DNA from 4 places in the Rossellomorea sp. ABR4_004 genome. Region 3 is predicted to be linked to each of the others. Evidence: predicted binding sites of a transcription regulator. Region 3 holds the regulator's gene; each other region holds the start of a gene.
What was found. The regulator Rex, encoded in region 3, represses fermentation and respiration genes when NADH is low (regulators of the CRP and FNR family bind a similar motif). The targets are predictions, from matches to a motif close to TTGTGAAATATTTCACAA.

Region 1: cydD (thiol reductant ABC exporter subunit CydD) is a predicted target of Rex. The motif match lies at 1,682-1,699, and genes of this name have one in related genera.
Region 2: ACXAF2_RS10910 (AtpZ/AtpI family protein) is a predicted target of Rex. The motif match lies at 3,176-3,193, and genes of this name have one in related genera.
Region 4: ACXAF2_RS12965 (L-lactate dehydrogenase) is a predicted target of Rex. The motif match lies at 2,493-2,510, and genes of this name have one in related genera.

The regions. Positions count from the first base shown of each region.
Region 1 covers NZ_JBSWVM010000002.1:26,830-31,950, reverse strand. The annotation lists gene ACXAF2_RS12940 (M20/M25/M40 family metallo-hydrolase) at 1-1,421, shown strand, start outside; gene cydD (thiol reductant ABC exporter subunit CydD) at 1,728-3,458, shown strand; gene cydC (thiol reductant ABC exporter subunit CydC) at 3,458-5,121, shown strand, end outside.
Region 2 covers NZ_JBSWVM010000001.1:2,155,077-2,160,197, forward strand. The annotation lists gene atpA (F0F1 ATP synthase subunit alpha) at 1-155, opposite strand, end outside; gene ACXAF2_RS10885 (F0F1 ATP synthase subunit delta) at 183-719, opposite strand; gene ACXAF2_RS10890 (F0F1 ATP synthase subunit B) at 716-1,234, opposite strand; gene atpE (F0F1 ATP synthase subunit C) at 1,399-1,611, opposite strand; gene atpB (F0F1 ATP synthase subunit A) at 1,684-2,397, opposite strand; gene ACXAF2_RS10905 (ATP synthase subunit I) at 2,420-2,794, opposite strand; gene ACXAF2_RS10910 (AtpZ/AtpI family protein) at 2,798-3,019, opposite strand; gene upp (uracil phosphoribosyltransferase) at 3,568-4,197, opposite strand; gene ACXAF2_RS10920 (serine hydroxymethyltransferase) at 4,570-5,121, opposite strand, start outside.
Region 3 covers NZ_JBSWVM010000004.1:141,568-146,688, forward strand. The annotation lists gene ACXAF2_RS20705 (lysostaphin resistance A-like protein) at 125-868, shown strand; gene ACXAF2_RS20710 (YdiK family protein) at 865-1,071, shown strand; gene tatC (twin-arginine translocase subunit TatC) at 1,087-1,860, opposite strand; gene ACXAF2_RS20720 (twin-arginine translocase TatA/TatE family subunit) at 1,876-2,046, opposite strand; gene ACXAF2_RS20725 (redox-sensing transcriptional repressor Rex) at 2,101-2,778, opposite strand; gene ACXAF2_RS20730 (ABC-F family ATP-binding cassette domain-containing protein) at 2,968-4,914, shown strand.
Region 4 covers NZ_JBSWVM010000002.1:33,128-38,248, forward strand. The annotation lists gene ACXAF2_RS12945 (NCS2 family permease) at 1-592, shown strand, start outside; gene ACXAF2_RS12950 (histidine phosphatase family protein) at 619-1,209, opposite strand; gene ACXAF2_RS12955 (tetratricopeptide repeat protein) at 1,270-1,755, opposite strand; gene ACXAF2_RS12960 (GNAT family N-acetyltransferase) at 1,771-2,307, opposite strand; gene ACXAF2_RS12965 (L-lactate dehydrogenase) at 2,617-3,567, shown strand; gene ACXAF2_RS12970 (hypothetical protein) at 3,656-4,102, shown strand; gene ACXAF2_RS12975 (SIMPL domain-containing protein) at 4,111-4,764, shown strand; gene ACXAF2_RS12980 (NAD(P)H-dependent oxidoreductase) at 4,922-5,121, opposite strand, start outside.

The DNA of each region.
Region 1 (5,121 bases), on a different contig from region 3:
TCGTGAAAGGAACGTCTTCGAAAACTGTATTATTTCATGCCCACTATGATACGGTAGGAACCGATGATTATGGTGCACTGCAGGATATGGCACATGATCCCGACTTTCTTCAGAAGTTCTTTATGGACTATGAAGGAGAGGAAAAAGTCAGGGAAGATGCCCTCTCTGGAAACTGGCTGTTTGGAAGAGGGGCATTGGATATGCAGAGCGGAATTGCCGTACACATGGCGAATCTCTTGTACTATACGGGAAAGGAAACACCAGATGGACATTTACTCTTCCTATTTAATGGTGATGAAGAAAGTGAACATGCCGGAATGATTGCCGCTTTAAGCGATCTCTATCGTTTGAAAAAAGAGGGCTTTGACTATTTGGCAGCGATCAATACGGATTTCATTTCTCCGATCTATGATGGAGACTGCAAACGATATATTTACACAGGTGCTGCAGGAAAGCTCCTGCCAAGCTTTTATATTTATGGAAGAGAAGCCCATGTAGGGGATGTGCTGACATCCATCGATCCCACTGTAATTGCTTCCAAGGTCAATCTTGAAATCAACCAGAACCTGGATTACCTGGAGGATATACCAGGTGAATTCACCCTGCCTCCATCTTGCCTGTATTTCAAAGATGACAAGCATACGTATAATGTTCAAACCCCTTTGAGCGCTTCTCTATACTTTAACTATTTTGTATATGAGAGAACTGCCCGGGAAGTCCTCTACGATATGAAGAGGGCAGCATTAAAGGCAGTGAGTGAATTGGAAGAACGCAGCAAAAGACAGTTTGAGCAATATCGGAGCTATCATGGTTTCCCGGAAAGGGAGTTTTCATGGGAAGTGGAAGTGCTGACGTTAAGGGAGTATATCTTCTGGTTGAAGGAAAGAGGCATTGATCCGGATCCTGTCATGAAAAAGGTCTTTTATGATTTGGAGGGAGAAGACAGAAGAACGATTGCGTATGCCATGGTGGAAGCACTGCAGCATCTGGATCCCGATCGAACGCCAAGAGTGATTATTTTCTTCGCACCGCCATTTTTACCTCATAACTTTGTGAATGAAGAAAATGAGTATGGCAAGAGGGTGAGAGAAGCGTTAGGGAATTGCTTAAATGATATAGCCAAAGAAACTGGCGAAGAATTTGTCATTAAACGGTTTTTCCCGTATCTGGCAGATGGCAGTTTTCTCTCTCTTCATGAAGAAGACGAGGATATTGACGTATTCAAGAAGAACATGCCGCTGATCAATCAGTTGTATCCTGTTCCCATCGATATGATCAGAAAGCTGAACATTCCTTCTATTAATATCGGCGTGTACGGAAAGGATGGCCATCAGTGGACAGAGAGAGTGTATAAACCTTACACCTTCTCAGTGCTGCCGGAGATTATCCAGCGTGTGACGAAGGATTTATTGATGATATAACAGGACCCATAAAAATAGAGAGGACATTCGCTTTGGGATGTGCCTCTCTATTTTTATTGATTGGAATTTAGTTTGTGCAGGTTTTGAAATTTTGTAAAATGGCCGGATTATTGGTGATTTGGCTGGATCGTTAGGAAATCGATGAAAAACTAGTCCATCCACGCCCCATTCTATACTAACTGTGTTCTGGAATTGTCACAAAAAGGTCAATCCTAAAAGATGCACAAAGGGAACAAGTCTACTATAATAGAGTTATGAATTTGTGAACTATTTCACTAACTTTTGACCTTGGAGTTGAGAAGAGGTATGAAAGAACTAAATAAATTGGCTAAGCAGCAGAAATCATCCATGATGACACTATACGGAACATCCCTATTAATGGGGGGAATCGTGATTGGACAAGCTTACTTGCTGGTTAGCATTGTAGATAAGATGTTTATAGAGAGAGAGGAATTTCAAGACATCTTCCTAATGCTGGGTGCATTGCTTCTTATTTTAGTAGGGAGAGCAGCCCTCACGTATGTGAATGGAAGAATAGGAATCAGGATGGCTTCGAACGTTAAGGGCGACTTGAGAAAACGGCTCTTGAATAAGTGGGCAAAGAATCCACTGCAAGCGTCCATTCAAGGGCAGTCTGGACAAAAAGTCAGTACGATGATGGATGCTGTCGATGGGCTGGATGGGTATTACAGTCAGTACGTACCCCAAAGAATTCAAACGACCATCGTTCCGTTAATACTTTTAATCACCATTTTTTCTGAGCATATTTATACGGGTCTGATCATGATCATTACGGCCCCGTTCATTCCTCTGTTTATGGCGATTATTGGAGTGATGACAAAAAACAAATCCGAAAAGCAAATGGATAAGCTGACGGCTTTTTCTGGGAGATTCCTCGACACACTGCAAGGATTGACTACCTTGAAGCTCCTTGGTAGAGGGAAACAACAGAAAGAAGGGATTCGTTCTGCCAGTCTTGACTTTCGTGAAGCAACGATGGAAGTGCTAAAAACCGCGTTCTTATCTTCCTTGATGCTAGAGTTTATTTCCATGTTAAGCATTGGACTGATTGCTCTTGAGGTAGGGCTCAGATTGGTCGTCTTTGAAAGCATATCATTCTTCACCGCTTTCTTCGTTCTGGTGCTTGCACCGGAATTCTATTTATCACTAAAAGAGCTTGGGCAAGCCTTTCATACTGGCCGGGGAAGTATGGGGGCAGCGAAGAAAGTCATGGAGGAGCTTGAAGAAAACGATCGACCTGTGCATTGGGGAGGGAAGGAGCTCGATTCAATTAAGGCACCTGCCACAATTGAATTGCGTAATGTCGGGTTTTCCTACGGTGATAAGGGATTGGTTCTTCAATCCATTTCGGCGGTCTTTCCTCCCGGCAGCCAAGTGGCGATCGTCGGTCACAGCGGAGCAGGGAAAACAACCCTTCTTCATCTTTTAGCAGGACTTCTTGAGCCCTCTGAGGGAGACATCGTGATTGATGGACATTCGAGAAGTGAATATAGAGAAAGCGACTGGTTTGATCAACTGAGTTATATTTCACAGAATCCGTATTTATTCTCAGGCACAATCTCAGAGAATATTGGAGTTGGAGGAAGAGAAGGAGTCACCCGGGAAGAGATTGAATACGCTGCTGAAAAAGCAGGAATCTCACAAATGATTGCAGGTCTCGATAAAGGGTTTGACACACTGATCGGTGAAGGGGGGAGAGGGCTTTCAGGAGGAGAAAAGCAGCGCATTGCCATAGCCAGGGCTTTTCTCAAAAAACCTTCTCTTATTCTCTTCGATGAACCGACAACAGGATTGGATCTTAAAACCGAGGGAATCCTTCAAGCCTCCATTCAGGAATTATCCAAGGATTCAACGGTGATTACAGTCGCTCACCGCTTGCATACAATTCGTGAAGCGGATTATATTCTGTTTTTGGAAAATGGGAAATTAGCGGGTATAGGAAATCATGAGGAGTTAATGAAGTCCTCTTCACGCTATCATGGGATGGTGACAGCACAGCAAGGGGTGAATACATGATGAAAGAGTTAGGATTTGTCGTAAAGCTGATGATGAAGGAAAAGAAGGATATAGTGTATTCAATTCTTTTTGGCTTCCTGGCCGGAATGACCTCTGTCGGATTATTTGCTTCCAGTGGTTATTTAATTTCTAAAGCAGCTTTGGAAGTACCTCTTTACGCACTGACGGTGATGATTGCACTCTTGAAGCTATTCGGTTTTACAAAGGCGCTAAGCCGGTACGCGGAACGTTATTTTTCCCACCGTGCAACATTCACGATTCTGGCTAATTTACGAGTCTCGATTTATGAAGCAATCGAACCGTTAGCGCCGGGAATTTTCGGTCGATACAGAAGCGGAGATCTTCTCTCAAGAATTGTCGGGGACGTAGAGAGCCTCCAGAATTTCTTTCTTAGGGTCTTTTATCCGCCGATCATTCTGGTGATGGTGTTCTTAAGTACGATTTTGTTTACGATGTTTTATTCTGTATCTGTTGCATTGATTCTTCTTGTGGGCCTTCTGCTGACGGGATTCGTTGTCCCTGCCTATTTTGCTTTTAAACAGAGGAAGATTGAAGTGACTTTAAGAGAAAGACGGGGGGAGTTGTCTACTGAAGTAACGGAATTTCTATATGGATTCAGAGACCTGAAGATCTATCAGAGACTGGAGGATAAAGAAAGAAGTCTTGTTCATGCATCAACAGGCTATGTGAGTGAACAGGAACGTGAGGGTATCCATTCCCTCTTTAGTCATTCAACCAATATCCTGGTTTCGCTCCTTATTTCATGGATCGTTTTAGCTGCAGGGGCATATTCAGTAGGTTCAGGTCAATTGGACGGCCTATACCTTGCTATGCTTGTCATGATCTCATTAACCGTATTCGAAAACGCCACACCCATGGCAATCCTCCCTTCACACTATGAAGATTCCCGCAGAGCGGCAGCCAGGCTTTCTTCAGTCATTCCAGAAGAGAGCATCGAGAGGGACGGACCTTCATTTGGCGGGAAACTTGGCGGGGATGGTCCGTCCTTTCACCTGAAGGATGTAAGCTTTTCCTTTGAAGGAGAGGAAAGAAAGGCATTGGATGGTGTTGATCTTAAGCTGCCTGCAGGTTCGAAAACAGCGATTGTAGGACCGTCGGGGTCAGGGAAATCAACATTGCTTCAATTGTTGTTAAACTTTTACTCGACAGATCAAGGTTCGATTTTCGTGAATGATGCTTCTATTAAAGATTTCGATAAAGAGACGTTGTGGGAGCATGCCAATGTGGTTCTTCAAGAAAATCATTTCTTCTACGGTACTTTAAGGGATAATCTTATGCTGGTGCGTGATGGACTGACAGACGGAGAAATGGAATCGGCATTAGATAAAGTGAAGCTGAGCCACTTTTCGTTAGAAGACACGGTACTGGAAAAAGGAGAGAATCTTTCTGGAGGGGAAAAGCAGCGATTGGCCATTGCAAGGGCACTATTGAAGGGGTCACCCTTATGGCTGCTGGATGAACCGACGTCTTCGGTCGATGCGTTGACGGAGAAAGAGATCTTTGACCATCTGTATAAAGTGACAGGTGGAGGCACGTTGATTCTGATCTGTCATCGTTTAACCGGTCTTGAAAACATGGACCAAATCGTCGTCATGGATCAAGGGAAGGTTATAGAAGCAGGAAGTTTTGATGAGCTCATGAG
Region 2 (5,121 bases), on a different contig from region 3:
AGCTCTCCAGCCATGACATTGTCGAGGCCATGAGCACGAGCGATACCGTCACCGATTTGGATAACTGTACCTACATCGCTTACTTTCATCTCAGACTGATAGTTTTCAATTTGCTTTTTTATCAGCGCGCTGATTTCTTCCGCCTTGATGCTCATGAATTTCACCCCTCATTTATACGAAAGTTAACGAACAAGTTCACGCTCAAGACGACCCAACTTACCGGCAAGAGTTCCGTCATAAATACGGTTGCCGATACGGACCTTAAGTCCGCCAAGTATGTTCTCGTCTATCACATTCTCAATTCTTAATGATTGTTTCCCAATTTTCTTAGCAAAAGAAGCTGAGATTGCTGTCTTCTCATCTTCTGTTAAAGCACGTACGGAGTACACCTTTGCTTCTGCGATTCCTCTAGCGTCATTAGAAAGCTCGATGAATGCATTGACAACTCCCACTACCTGATCTTCACGATGACGATCAGTCATAAGAAGAAGTGTATTCAATACTGGTACTGAAACGCTTGAGAACGCTTCTTTCAACATGTCTTTCTTCTTATCCGTCGAAAACTTCGGATTTTCCAAAAGAATGCTTAATTCTTTATTTTGGATAAAAACGGATTTCACTGCACGAAGCTCTTGTTCAATCGCTTCTAATTGATTTTGTTCTTTGGCAATATCGAAAAGAGCTAACGCATAGCGTTTTGCGACTGTAGAGTAGCTCATCGCTCTTCTCCTGCCTCTTTAATATAATCGTTGATCAGCTTCTGTTGATCTTGAACAGAAAGTTCTTTTTCAATCACTTTCGATGCAATCAGAACAGATAGTGAAGCAACCTGCTCGCGTAATGCTGCCATCGCTTGTTCTTTCTGCGTCTCGATTTCACGTTTCGCAGATTCTTTCAAGCGCTCAGATTCCTGACGAGCGGCAATGATGATTTGTTCACGTTGCTCATCGCCCTGCTTCTTAGAGTTCTCGATCATCGCTTGCGCTTCTTGACGAGCCTCTTTTAAAAGTTGACGCTGTTCTTCTAAGCTCTTATTTGCTTCTAGACGGCTTTGTTCAGCCGCTTCTATTTCGCCTGCAATGTGATTCTCACGCTCTTGCATGATGCCCATCAAAGGACCCCAAGCAAACTTCTTCAGTAACGCAAGAAGGATAAGGAACATAACAAGCTGGAATACGATATCTCCACCTGTAAAGCCGCCACCAGCTCCAAGGACAAATGCGTTTGTAAGCACGCGGTTTCACTCCCTTCAAGAGTCAATGCCTTCCATAAAGAAAAGCTGTACAATATCGGCAAATGCCGTATCATTCATAGTCAATTGTTCATAAGTACTAAACATAAAGGAATGGCGAAGGTTCTTATCGAATGATCTTCGCCATCTTGAACTTTAAACTGCTATTATTGACCCATTACGATGAATGCGATAACTACTGCGATGATAGGAATCGCCTCTACTAACGCAACCCCGATGAACATTGTAGTTTGAAGCATTCCACGAGCTTCCGGTTGACGAGCCATACCCTCTACCGTACGTGAAACAATAAGACCGTTACCAATACCTGCACCTAGTGCTGCTAAACCGATTGCAATTGCTGCTGCTAAAAGACCCATTCTGAATTTCCTCCTTTAAATGTATAAAAAAATGTTTTGAGTAGTTTTGTTCAATTTTGAACAGGGTATATATTAATGGTCGTGGCTGACTTTGTGAGCCATATAAACCATCGTTAACATAACGAAAATAAATGATTGGATTGCGCCGACAAAGATTGAGAAAGCTTGCCATACAATCGTTGGGATAATGGCACCCAGTAATCCGGCTGCTCCCATATGAGCGAGGCTTCCTACCAGTAGTGTAAGCAGGATTTCCCCAGCGTAAATGTTACCGTAAAGACGAAGACCAAGCGTTAGTGTGTTGGCAAATTCTTCAATGATCTTCAGCGGGAATAAGAACGACATAGGTCTGAAGAAGTCTTTACCGTATTCACCGAAGCCTTTCATCTTGATTGCATAATAGTGCGTTAACACAACGACCATAACCGCCAGGGTCATAGTAATAACTGGATCCGCTGTTGGTGACTTCCACCATAATTCGTGGTCAATGACTACCGAGAACGGAAGTCCTAACATGTTTGAAACGAAAATGTACATGAGCAAAGTAAGTCCAAGGAGATGGAAACGACCACCTGTTTTCCAATCCATATTACTTTTCACGATATTTTTGACAAAGTCCATGACCCACTCCATAAAGTTTTGCACTCCGGTCGGTTTCATGGCCAGTCTACGAGTTGACAGAACGGCAATTAAGAAAACAACGGCACTCGCCACTGTGATCATCAGAACGTTCGCCAGGTTAAAAGTTAACCCTAGAAACTCGGCTGTAGGATTTTCATGATGCAATGAAATTCACCTCTCTTCCCCGCTATTTATGAGCTAAAAGCTGCTGAATAAAATAATCTATCATAATGACAAGGTAAATTGTCATTAATCCCATAATGACGCTCAGGAGATGAAAGTGCTCAGGGTATTCCGTTGCAATAATGACTGCAAAGGCCGCACCTGCCATCCTTGAGAAGGTTCCTAAAGACCGAACCTTTTGACCAGATTCTACTGCATCACCGAATCGCACGGTTCTCCTCATGATCAGCCAGTGACTAAACAGACTGATGCCTGTCCCCAAAATAAGCCCAAGGAAAATAGACTGATAGGAAGTGAAACCCCAACCGAGGACGTAAAGGGAAAGGAGGAAAAATATGTACTTACGATGCCTGTTAAACACTTGCTGAAGTTCTGGCATACATTAATCTCCCGAATTGAAATGTTGGACTGTACGGAGCATGGTGTAGATTCCTGTTGCGAGCCCAAGGAGTAGTCCAATAATTAAGAAAAGTGGTGTGGTGCTCCATATTCCATCTAACCATCTCCCGCCGAAGATCCCTATTAAGATAGAACCAACAAGCTGGGAAAGAATAGCAGAATACAAGACCATCGATTGATACGGGCGTCGATCATTTTGACGCATTTTTTCTCATCTCCACACATGTGATTTAGTGGAAAATCGTTCACACTGTACAAATGATGAAAAACCGTTTCCATAAGGGTTCAACCCTTGTGAAAACCTTATCATTTGATACCCTTTGTAAGCATACAATAGGGTATTATCTATGTCAATGAGTTCAAGTTAAAAAGTTCACAACCTATCCACGCGTTTCCAAATTGTTCACATTTTAAACACATTTACATAAAAGCAGAGGCGGGTTGGTCAGAGGCGACAAGCATAAGACGAATTGACCGGAAAAGCACCCTTTGCCTTTTTGGTTAATTTATCTTATAACCTCGAGCCCCAAGCCCCCGGAGCTGGACAATCGAAAAGCGGAGCCGACTTGTCTCACGTATACATAGAATTCTATCTTCACATACCCCTCCATTATATAGAAAATTCTTTTTATGAGTAACCCTTGAATTTAATGTAAATACTTCCAACTAAATTACAATAGGAATTAGGCGTTATATAAATAGAAAAGCCGGGTTATCAAATATAGATAATCCGGCTTTCCTGTTTATTTCAAATTATTTCGTACCGTATAAACGATCTCCAGCATCCCCTAAACCAGGAACGATGTATCCTTTTTCATTCAGCTTCTCATCAAGAGCCGCAATGAAGATGTCAACGTCAGGATGTGCTTCCTTGATTGCGTCTACCCCTTCAGGACAAGCAACGAGACACATGAACTTGATGCTTACGGCGCCACGCTTCTTTAATGAGTTGATGGCTTCAACGGCAGATCCTCCTGTGGCAAGCATTGGATCAACCAGGATGAAGTCACGCTCTTCCACATCACTTGGAAGCTTTACGTAATATTCAATCGGTTTAAGAGTCTCCGGGTCACGATATAAACCAACATGTCCTACTTTTGCAGCCGGGATCAGTTTAAGAATCCCATCAACCATTCCCAACCCAGCTCGCAGAATAGGAACAATCCCTAACTTTTTACCTGCAAGAGTCTTGGCCTTTGCGTTGCTTACTGGCGTTTCCACATCTATATCCTCTAATGGTAAATCACGTGTAATTTCAAACGCCATCAGTGTCGCTACCTCATCAACAAGCTCACGAAATTCCTTCGTACCTGTTTCTTTATCACGAATAAACGTTAATTTGTGTTGGATTAACGGATGATCAAATACATATACTTTGCCCATTCGACTCTCTCCTTTAAATTCGATTTTATGTAAAAATAGTTTGTCTACTTCCTTTACACCTCAGACTATTGTACATAAAAGACAATTTAAGAGCAACATGAGATGGGAAGTGTAATGGAATCGTTAGAATTGAGATGAGGGGTGTGGGACAAAGACGTGTAGGCTGGAGTATTTCTCGTGAGATTTAGTTAATTATGTTAATCGGCTGGATTAATGTCTGAATCGGCCGGATTTTCGCCCATAACGGCCGTATTCCACTCAAAATCGCATAACAATCGGCAACTATATGTTTGAAAACCTACTTCTCTACTAATTCCCCATCAAAAAAACCTCTCCACCAGGAAGGTCCTTCTTTGGTGGAGAGGTCATCTATTATCTTTCCGGATATAATTCAAATTTGCTTGTTAAGTCAATGACACGTTTGCGTGCTTCTTCCAGTTTCGCTTCGTCTTCATGGTTCTTAAGAGTCAGCGCCATGATGGAAGCAATTTCGTCCATGTCCTTTAGTCCAAAGCCTCTGGATGTAACAGCTGCCGTTCCGATACGGACACCGCTTGTTACGAACGGGCTTTCAGGATCGAATGGAATCGTGTTTTTATTAACGGTAATCCCGATTTCATCAAGGACTTTTTCAGCGATTTTCCCAGTCAGTCCTAGTGAACGCAGGTCGATCAATAATAGATGGTTGTCTGAACCACCGGATACAAGATTGATTCCTTCTTTTACAAGACCTTCACCTAAACGGTTCGCATTGTCGATGATGTTCTGCGCATAGTCTTTGAAAGAATCCTGCAGCGCTTCACCGAAAGCAACAGCTTTAGCTGAGATCACGTGCATAAGCGGGCCACCTTGAATTCCAGGGAAAATAGACTTGTCTATTTTCTTTGCAAACTCTTCTCTGCATAGGATCATACCGCCACGAGG
Region 3 (5,121 bases):
TGACAATTCTTACAAAACCCTCAGATTTGAACAGTTCCTCTTTTCTTAGTAGAATTGTACAAGAGTGAGTTCAAGATGGAATGAAGTTGTTCCTCATCTAACAGGTGCTAAAGGAGATCATACGTTGAAAAAACATTTCGGATATATCTTAATTACCTATATTGTCATGCAGCTTTCAAGCGTTGTAGGCATACCTTTACTATTTAAAATTGGTGTGGATGTCCTAGGTCAGCCCGAAGATACAGTTAGGAATGTTGTTCCGGGATACTGGCTCGTGATCAGCTTTACCTTAACCCTGCTCGTTGTGTGGAGCATTCTAAGGAAGAGTGAAACAAGTACAGGACTCGAACGAACCTCTCCCATGAAAGCAGGGGGGTCCATTGTATGGGCTGTAGTCGGAATCTTTATGGCGTTCATTGCTCAATCCGTCGCCATACAAGTCGAGTATGCGCTGGGAATCGAGATGGGATCTGAAAACACTCAGATGATTATCAGTATTATTGAAAGGGTACCTCTTTCAATGATGGTCGCTGCAATCATCGGACCTATACTGGAAGAGATTGTATTCAGAAAGATTATCTTCGGTGTTCTTTATGAGAAGATGAATTTCTTCTTCGCCGCATTAATCAGCTCTGTTATCTTTGCCCTTGCTCATTTTGAGCCTGAGCATGTGATCTTGTACTCTGCTATGGGCTTTACGTTTGCGTTTCTTTATGTCAAAACGAAGCGGATCCTGGTTCCAATATTTGCCCATGTTGCCATGAATACAACGGTCGTTCTAATGCAATCTATCTATAAGGATGAAATTGAAAAGATGATCAACGAAGCTGAACAAATACAAGGATTTATTGGAGGATTATTTCTATGAGGAGATCACCATTATTCTCAGGCGTGATCTATCTCCTTCTCGGTGTGCTCTTCACATACTTTGCTGTGCAAAATGTACAGGATGATGGTTGGGGATTTTTCACTTATATGCTCGTTTTTCTGGCAACCCTTGATTTTGGGTCCGGGTTGCGGATGGTGCTGCTGCATTTCAAAATCAAAAAGAAAATAGAGAATAAAAAATAAGGATTGATCATTTGATCAATCCTTATTTATATCCTCGAACTGTTCCATTTCAAGCTTTTGTTCTGCTTCTAACACCTTTTTATATCCAATTTTAGAAATCCAAATACTGATTTCATAAAGAAGAAGCAAAGGAACAGTTACCATTAAATGGGAGACGATGTCCGGCGGTGTAATAAAAGCCGCGACGACTAACAATATGAAGTACGCCACTTTTCTCATTTGCGCAAGCAGCATAGGGGTAATAATCCCCAGGCGTGTCAGAAACAGCATAATAACCGGCAGTTGAAATAGAAACCCAAATGGAATGGTTATTTGAAACAGGAAATGAAAGTATTCATTAATTCCAATCACTTGCTGGATATTCAGATTGGTAGATAAACCCATCATGAATTTCACAACATATGGAAACAAGATAAAATATGAAAATGACAATCCACCTAAGAAAAGAATGACAGAAATCGGTATGTAACTAAGCGTTACCTTCCTCTCTTTCTCATATAAGCCTGGACTTACGAACGACCATACTTGAAATAAAATGATGGGTGATGTCATGATGATTGCAATAAACATGATCATTTCCATATAGATTTTGAGAGGGTCTGTAATCCGAAAGGCGTTCATCGTCAATTCTTTCGCTTCATCCGCGTGCTGCAAATATCGAATCAGCGGCTCCGCAAGAAAAAAGCTCACGATTACCGCTAACAAGAAGAAAACGACTACAAACATGAGTCGTTTTTGCAATTCTCCTATATGTTCATAGACTGTCATGTCTCTTTGACTTTGACTCATGGCGTTCATCCTACCCTACTTAGCTTTTTTACTATTGTCGTCCTCATCATCTGCTAAGCCCTTTGTTGCATTTTTAAATTCGCGTAATGTATTACCAGCTGCTTTCCCTAACTCAGGCAATTTCTTTGGTCCAAAGATCAGTAAAGCAACAACCGTTATCAGTACGATACTACCTGCACCTAACATAATGAGACACCTCCTCTTTTACCATTCTATCATAACGTATATACGAATCATTTTCTATTCGGATATGATTCCATCTTGTGACATTTCCGTGTCATCCTCTGAATAATGCTTTAAGAAGTATACCAGTGATTGAAGCTCCACTGCCAGATCAATATGATGCACGCGAATATGGTCCGGCACGGTTAATCTCGCAGGAGTGAAATTCAGGATCCCCTTAATATTAGAAGAAACCAATCGGTCTGTGATATTTTGAGCAGATGATGCCGGAACCGTCAGAATGGCCACTTCAATATCATGCCCTTCAAGGCCCTCTTCTAAATCATCTAAATGAAAAACGGGTACATCGCTGATTTGTGTCCCAACCTTCTTTTCATCTACTTCAAAAGCCATTTCAATCTTAGTATTATTATTTTTTATGAAATTATAATGAAGAAACGCTGTACCGAGATTTCCTACACCTATCAGCACAACTTTCGTAATGGCATCTTGATCTAATGTCTTTCGAAAAAAGGATAGCAGGTAATTGACATTGTATCCATAACCCTTTTTACCTAACGCACCAAAATAAGAAAAATCTCTGCGTATCGTGGCAGAATCAACCTTCACCGCTTCACTCAATTCTTTCGATGAAACCCTCTGCTTTCCCGACGAGTACAGATTCTTGATAAAGCGATAATATAGCGGAAGGCGCTTAGCCGTTGCCTGTGGAATTTTCGTTGTATCCTGGTTCATATTGTATTCCCCCACATCTATTCAAAACCTCTGATACCGCTTCCAAAATAGAAAGCATACAGAATTTAAAACTCTACTACCCATCATACACTATATTTTATCCTAAGTGTACGAAGATTAATAGTCGATTTATTGCCGTCCCCCTCCCAAATACGGTACACTAGCACTATGAAATAGAGGTGAAACGTCATGATTCTACTACAAGTGAATCAATTAACGAAAAACTTTGGTGCCGATAATATCCTATCAAATATTAAGCTTGAAATACAGACAAGAGATCGGGTGGCTCTCGTCGGACGCAACGGAGCGGGAAAGTCGACTCTTTTAAAAATAATTGCAGGTCATCTCTCCTATGATTCCGGAGACATCACGAAACCAAAAGGGGTTTCCATTGGGTACCTGGCTCAGAATACCGGCTTGGAGTCCGACCTATCCATTTGGTCGGAAATGCTGACCGTCTTCGAGGAATTGCAGAGACAGGAAAAGCAATTAAGAACATTGGAGCAGCAGATGGCCGATCCTTCGGTGTATGAACAAGACGAACTCTATCAACGCGTATTAAAAGAATACGATGAGCTTCAAGTCAGGTTCAAGGATTCCGGTGGTTACCAATATGAAGCCGATATCCGCTCTGTCCTTCACGGATTGAATTTCGCAGATTTCGATTACGAAACAAAGATATCCACATTGAGCGGTGGCCAGAAAACCCGTCTCGCCCTTGGGAAACTTCTTTTAACCAAACCTGACATTCTTATTCTTGATGAGCCGACCAACCATCTTGATATTGAGACTTTATCGTGGCTTGAGACGTACCTTCAAAGCTATGAAGGAGCCGTCCTGATCGTTTCCCATGACCGGTACTTCCTGGATAGCGTCGTCAATCAAGTGTATGAGATTTCCCGGAATCGAAGCAAGAAATACCACGGTAACTACAGTAAATACCTTGAACAGAAAGCAGAAGACTACGAAAAGGATCTCAAGATGTTCGAGCGCCAGCAACAGGAGGTCGCGAAACTCGAAGACTTCATTCAACGGAATATCGCCCGTGCTTCGACGACCAAGATGGCCCAAAGCCGCAGAAAAAAGCTGGAACGAATGGACAAGATGGATAGACCTTTAGGTGATGAGAAATCTGCCAACTTTGCTTTTCAAATTGATCGCCCAAGTGGAAATGATGTTCTTCACGTCCAAGACCTCACCATCGGATATGGACAAGACGAACAGATTTCATCTCACATCGACTTCTCTGTTAAAAAGGGAGACAGTATCGCTCTTGTTGGTCCAAACGGTATCGGGAAATCGACCCTTTTGAAAACATTGGTCAATAAACTGCAACCTCTGGAAGGAGCATTTAAATTCGGATCAAATATTTCGATTAGTTATTATGATCAAGAACAAGCCGAACTATCTTCAAATAAGACCGTCTTAAATGAACTGTGGGACGAATACCCAATGAAAATGGAAAAAGAAATCCGCACTGTACTTGGAAACTTCTTATTCTCAGGGGAAGATGTCTTAAAGCCTGTTTCCACACTAAGTGGTGGAGAGAAGGCACGTTTGGCACTTTCCAAGCTCATGATGGAAAAAGGGAATGTCTTGATCCTGGATGAACCGACGAACCATCTGGATCTGGACAGTAAAGAAGTGCTGGAGAATGCCTTGATTGACTACCCTGGGACGATTCTCTTTGTATCACACGACCGTTATTTCATCAATCGAATTGCTACAAAGGTTGTAGAACTGTCCAAAAAGGGATCGACCGAATACCTTGGCGATTACGATTATTATGTAGAGAAATTACAACAGCAGGAAGAATTGGCTGCACTCGAGCGGATCGAACAAGGAAAACAAGTGTCATCACAGGGTACCACTCAAAAACAGTCACACAAGATTGATAAAGAGGCAAAGAAGCTTGAGCGTCAACGAAAACGCAGAGTAGAAGAAATTGAAGGTCTCATGGAAGCTCTTGAAGAAGACATCCAGTTAAAAGAGGATCTTCTCTGTGACCCAAATATTTTTCAAGATCATGAAAAAGTCCAGGACATCAATGACTCCCTCACAAAAGCAAAAGAAGAGCTTGATTCTCTATTGGAAGAATGGACAGAACTTGAGGAGATTCTTCAAGAAGAACAATAATCCACAGGATTGGGGATAACTATCGAACCCCAATCCTTTCTTATTCCACATCATTATCCACAATCCAAATCCCGTTTATCCGTTATTAACAGATGTTTTCCACATAATCCACAATTACAATGTAAGTTATCCACAGAACCTTCCAAATAATAGGTCATTCCCACTACAACTTTTTCACATAGTGTACACATCATTTATGTAGTTACT
Region 4 (5,121 bases), on a different contig from region 3:
TCAATACGGGTTATATGCCGTTGTGTTCTCATTCTTACTTGTAACGATCTTTGACACAACAGGAACGATGATCGGAGTGGCCCAACAAGCAGGTCTTATGAAAGGCAACACGATGCCAAGAGCACGTGAAGCCTTACTTGCGGATTCCATTGCAACAACTGTAGGGGCGATGTTCGGTACGAGTCCTACGTCCGCTTATATTGAATCTTCAGCCGGTGTTTCCGCTGGAGGAAGAACAGGATTAACAACATTAACGGTTTCTATCCTGTTCATCGTTGCTGCATTCTTCGGTCCTCTTGTAAGTGCCGTATCAGGAATTTCAGCCATTACAGCTCCTGCCCTTATCATCGTAGGAAGCTTAATGATGGGGAGCATTTCTCATATTAACTGGGATCAATTAGATGAAGCCTTCCCTGCTTTCTTAATCATTCTAAGCATGCCGTTGACATCAAGCATCGCAACCGGGATAGCATTGGGATTCATATCATATCCATTATTAAAAGTAGTAAAAGGGCAATGGAAGCAGGTACACCCACTCGTGTATATCTTTGCCGTCCTGTTCTTCTATCAGCTGGCATTCCTGCCTCATTAACCCGATAAAGATACTCGAAAGACCGTTCATAATGAACGGTCTTTTTGTGGTACAAATTCAGATTGTCGTGTCCATATTCTTTTGACGCTTTTTAGATTTTTGTCATCAAACGTTAAACAATATATATCCGGCATTTCAAGCTTTCTCCAAAACCTGATATCATATTGAGGATCAAAGTAACTCATGATCAAAACCATAATATTACCATGTGTTCCAATCACAACGTTTTTCCCATTATATTCTTCAATGATCTTAAATATCCCTTGTACGCCTCTTTTTTGAGCGGTGAGGTTCGACTCTCCGCCCTCCAAGGAAAAAGCAGGATCCTCCCACACCAATGAGATTGCCTCTTCAAAGTTGTGAACAGGTTTTCCGGAGAGAGTTCGTTCTCTCAATTCTTCATACAAATTGATTCCCTGCCCAATATGGCGGGCTGTCCCTTCAACGGTTTCCACCGCCCTTTTATAAGGACTGGAACATACTGCATCAATCTTTTCCATCTTTAATAATTCCGTTACATGCTCAGCATCCACCTTACCTTTCTCAGATAGGGGTCTGGTTAATTCCTCGGGGGTGTATTTCGAGTGAGCATGCCTCACCAGATACAGTTGAGTTATTGCCAACTTCATTCACTCCTTCTTACTTTCCAACCACAAAAAAGTGCAGAACAGCTACTCTTATTTCCACACGACGTCCAATTGACTGGCATAAAATGTTATCGCCTTTTTATAAGGTTCGATGGTGGATTCTTGTGACGATTCTCCAATACATGTCAGCAGCAGCTCCATTGCTTGACTATGTTCGTTCAAATTATAGAGGGTCATGGAATAAAAGACCGTCAACGCTTTATTTTCAGGAAATCGTCCTATTCCTTTCTCGAACACGGATTTGCTTTTTTCATACTCTCCCAATGTCCGATATGTACTCCCTAATCCAAGATATGCGCCTTGTAAATCTTTATCCTCCAGTCCCAATTGAATCGAACTTTCGTAATAAGGAACGGCTTCGCTTTCGACTCCCATTGCGTCATGGCTCCACGCACATTGGTAATGCAGAAAGCCATTATCTGGTTCTTCCCCAATCAATCGCTTCCACCTTTCAATGGAAGCTGCGTATTCTCCCGACTCTCTCAATTCAATGGCTTCTTCTATTTTTCTACTCATTTTAAAGTCTCCCATTTATTCGGGAATGAACTCCATCAACCAGGAATCATGATGTTCGCCTTCATGAAGCTCATGCTCCCGCAGTATTCTTGCTTTACTATATCCACATTTCTCATAGCAACGGATCGCTCTGGTGTTCCAAGTCATGGGATCCACCACGAGGCGGTGGACACCCTCCTTCTGAAGCAAGTACTCTACTACAGCTCGAATGAGTTTCGTCCCTACTCCCCTGTTCCAATATGTCGCTTCTCCAATGAATTGATCCGTACCGTAAATCACTTCATCTAAATTCGTGTAACCATATCGTATCATTGTTTCTTCATCTAGTTGATAATACTGGAGATAACCGATTTCTTTCCCCTCGTACTCAACCAGACAACCCAAGACGTCCCTCTCTGCCAGGAACTTCTCTTCCACCATCTGAAGAGTGAATGGGCAGTCCCTCCCTTCATAAAACTCCAGCACCACTGGATCCTGCAACCACCTTGCCAACGTGTATTTATCCCCCTCCTCTAACGGACGGATATATAAATCCCCACTCCTGACATTCATACACACACCTCCCATACCTCTCCTCTTTCTTTATACATTCATCACCCATCAGAAAAAACCCTTTTTTTTGAGGGAAGGACCTGGGTCCATTTCTTTGTATGACAAGTTTGTGAACTTATTCACATTTATGTATGTTATGCTATATTTCAGAGTAGAATATCAATGTGTTTCGTGTTATTATTTGTATGTGAATAATTTCACAATATCTAGATTCATATACTTAAAGCTTTATTACTTTATTTTTATCTGGCCATTGGTAAATTGGTGTGACCAATTTTTCACAAATATTTAGTGGATAGGTGATGACGTATGACAATCAAATGTACAAACAAAGTAGCTTTAATCGGTACGGGATTTGTAGGTTCAAGTTATGCCTTTGCTCTTCTGAATCAAGGAATCGCACATGAGCTTGTGATGATTGATTTGAATAAGGAGAAAGCGGATGGTGATGCACGTGATTTAAATCATGGTCTTGCATTCGCTTCCCCTATGAAAATATCTGCAGGAGATTACAGTGATTGTAAGGACGCTGACTTGGTCGTGATTACGGCAGGAGCGAACCAGCAGCCGGGTGAAACCCGTTTGGACCTTGTGGAAAAGAATGTGAAAATCTTTAAAACCATTGTAGACTCTGTCATGAATAGTGGATTCAACGGCATTTTCCTGGTGGCGACGAACCCTGTCGACATCTTAACGTATGCAACGTGGAAGTTTTCCGGTCTTCCGAAAGAAAGAGTCATCGGATCAGGAACGATCCTCGATACAGCCAGACTTCGCTACTTAGTCGGAGAGCATTTTGATATTGATACACGGAATATTCACGCCTATATTATGGGAGAACATGGCGACACGGAGTTTCCAGTTTGGAGCCACACGACTGTAGGTGCAAGTCATTTAAGTGAGTTGATTGATCTCCACCAGAATGACGTTCAGAAACAGCTCGATGAAATATTCGTCAATGTAAGAGATGCAGCCTATCACATCATTGAACGGAAAGGCGCAACCTATTACGGCATTGCCATGGGTCTTGCCAGGATTACCAAAGCGATCTTTAACAATGAAAATAGCATTTTAACCGTTTCTTCCCTCCTTGAAGGTGAATATGATCAGGAAGACATATACATCGGTGTCCCTGCCATCATTAATGGTGAGGGTATCAGAAAAGTCGTCGAGCTTCCGTTAAGTGACAAAGAAAAAGCTCAATTCGATCACTCTGCAGAGACGCTAAAAAATGTGATGAAAAAAGCGATGAATTCTTGATTCACTCCCTTCGTTAAAATGATTAGACACGCACGCCCATTGGACCTCCTCATATGATAAAGAGAATTCTTTATGAGGAGGTTCTTCTATGTACGATTACAGACAACTATTCCCTGGTTTTCCTGGGGGAGGTAGCGGGTTCCCCGGCTTTCCTGGTGGAGGTCAAGGATCGGGCGGTGGCTTTCCTGGCTTTCCTGGCTTTCCTGGTGGAGGACAAGGCGCACCAAGCTCACCACCACCTGCAGGAGGGCAAGGCGGACAAAATCAACCACCACCCGGACCACCACCGAACTTCCAACCACAAAAAACGGTGATGCAAGGAACACAAGGTGGACCAAGTGTCTTTGCAGTAGACCCGGGTGCCATCAGAAGATGTTTATTCCGTTACACGTATATTTGGTTACGAAGAGATGCTTTCTGGTTTTATCCTGTCTTTGTTGGGCGCCGTTCCATTGCCGGGTGGAGATGGATCGGATTCACATGGGTATACTTCGGCATCGATTTAGATAAAATTGAATCCTTTACTTGCGTGTAGGTTTGCTCATGTATTCATATCCTTACTATAGAACCGGCAACACCAATGGGACGATTACTGTAACTGGAGAGCATACACTTTATGTGGATCCCGATCAAGCCATTGTCTCTATCGGTGTTGTCACGAAAGATGAAGAACTTGAAACGGCACAAAACCAGAACCAACAACAATCCACTCAAGTCGTACAATCACTATTGAATAACGGTGTGTCACAAAAAGATATTCAAACCTCCACCTATCAAGTATTCCCGCAATACAATTATGAGGACGGGAAACAAATTTTTACAGGATATGAGGTTCGCCAAGTATTTCGCGTTACTTTAAAAGATATTGAAAAAGTGGGTGCGATTATGGATGATGCCATAAAGAGCGGAGCGAATCGGGTAGAAAACATTCAATTTGTCAATTCAAATCCTATTGAATCCTATCAGTTAGCCCTTACTTCCGCATATCAAAAGGCATACCAAAAAGCACTCACATTATCGAGCCAATCGGGGCAACAGCTAGGTCCCCAGCCAATATCCATCACAGAGCAATCAAGCCCAATGGCCACCCCTTTTGTAACAACTGGATTTGTGAAAGCCGCTGAAGAAAGTACCACCGTGCAACCAGGACAAATCGGCGTCACAGCCATCTTGACAGTAGAATACCAAACCCGATAAACAACAAACTGCCAAAGTATACCAATACTTTGGCAGTTTGAATATAGTAGAGAGGGACGGACCTCGCTTTCCACTATTTATCCGTCTTTAAACATTACCTCTTCACTCATAAATATACTAAAGAGCCCATCCCTAAATCGAATGAGCTCTCCCCAAACTATCGTCCAAACTTCAACTCTGGATTTACTACATGGGCTATCACTCTCTCGACAGACGCAACCACTTCATCATTACTTAACATTCTAACCCCATGCTCAACATAAGCAGGCAAGAATGCCATTCCCGTTAAGTTAGCAGTAGCCTGCAGTGGTTTCAACAGTTCGCTCATGGAATAGTGATTGAATCCTCCTGATCGAT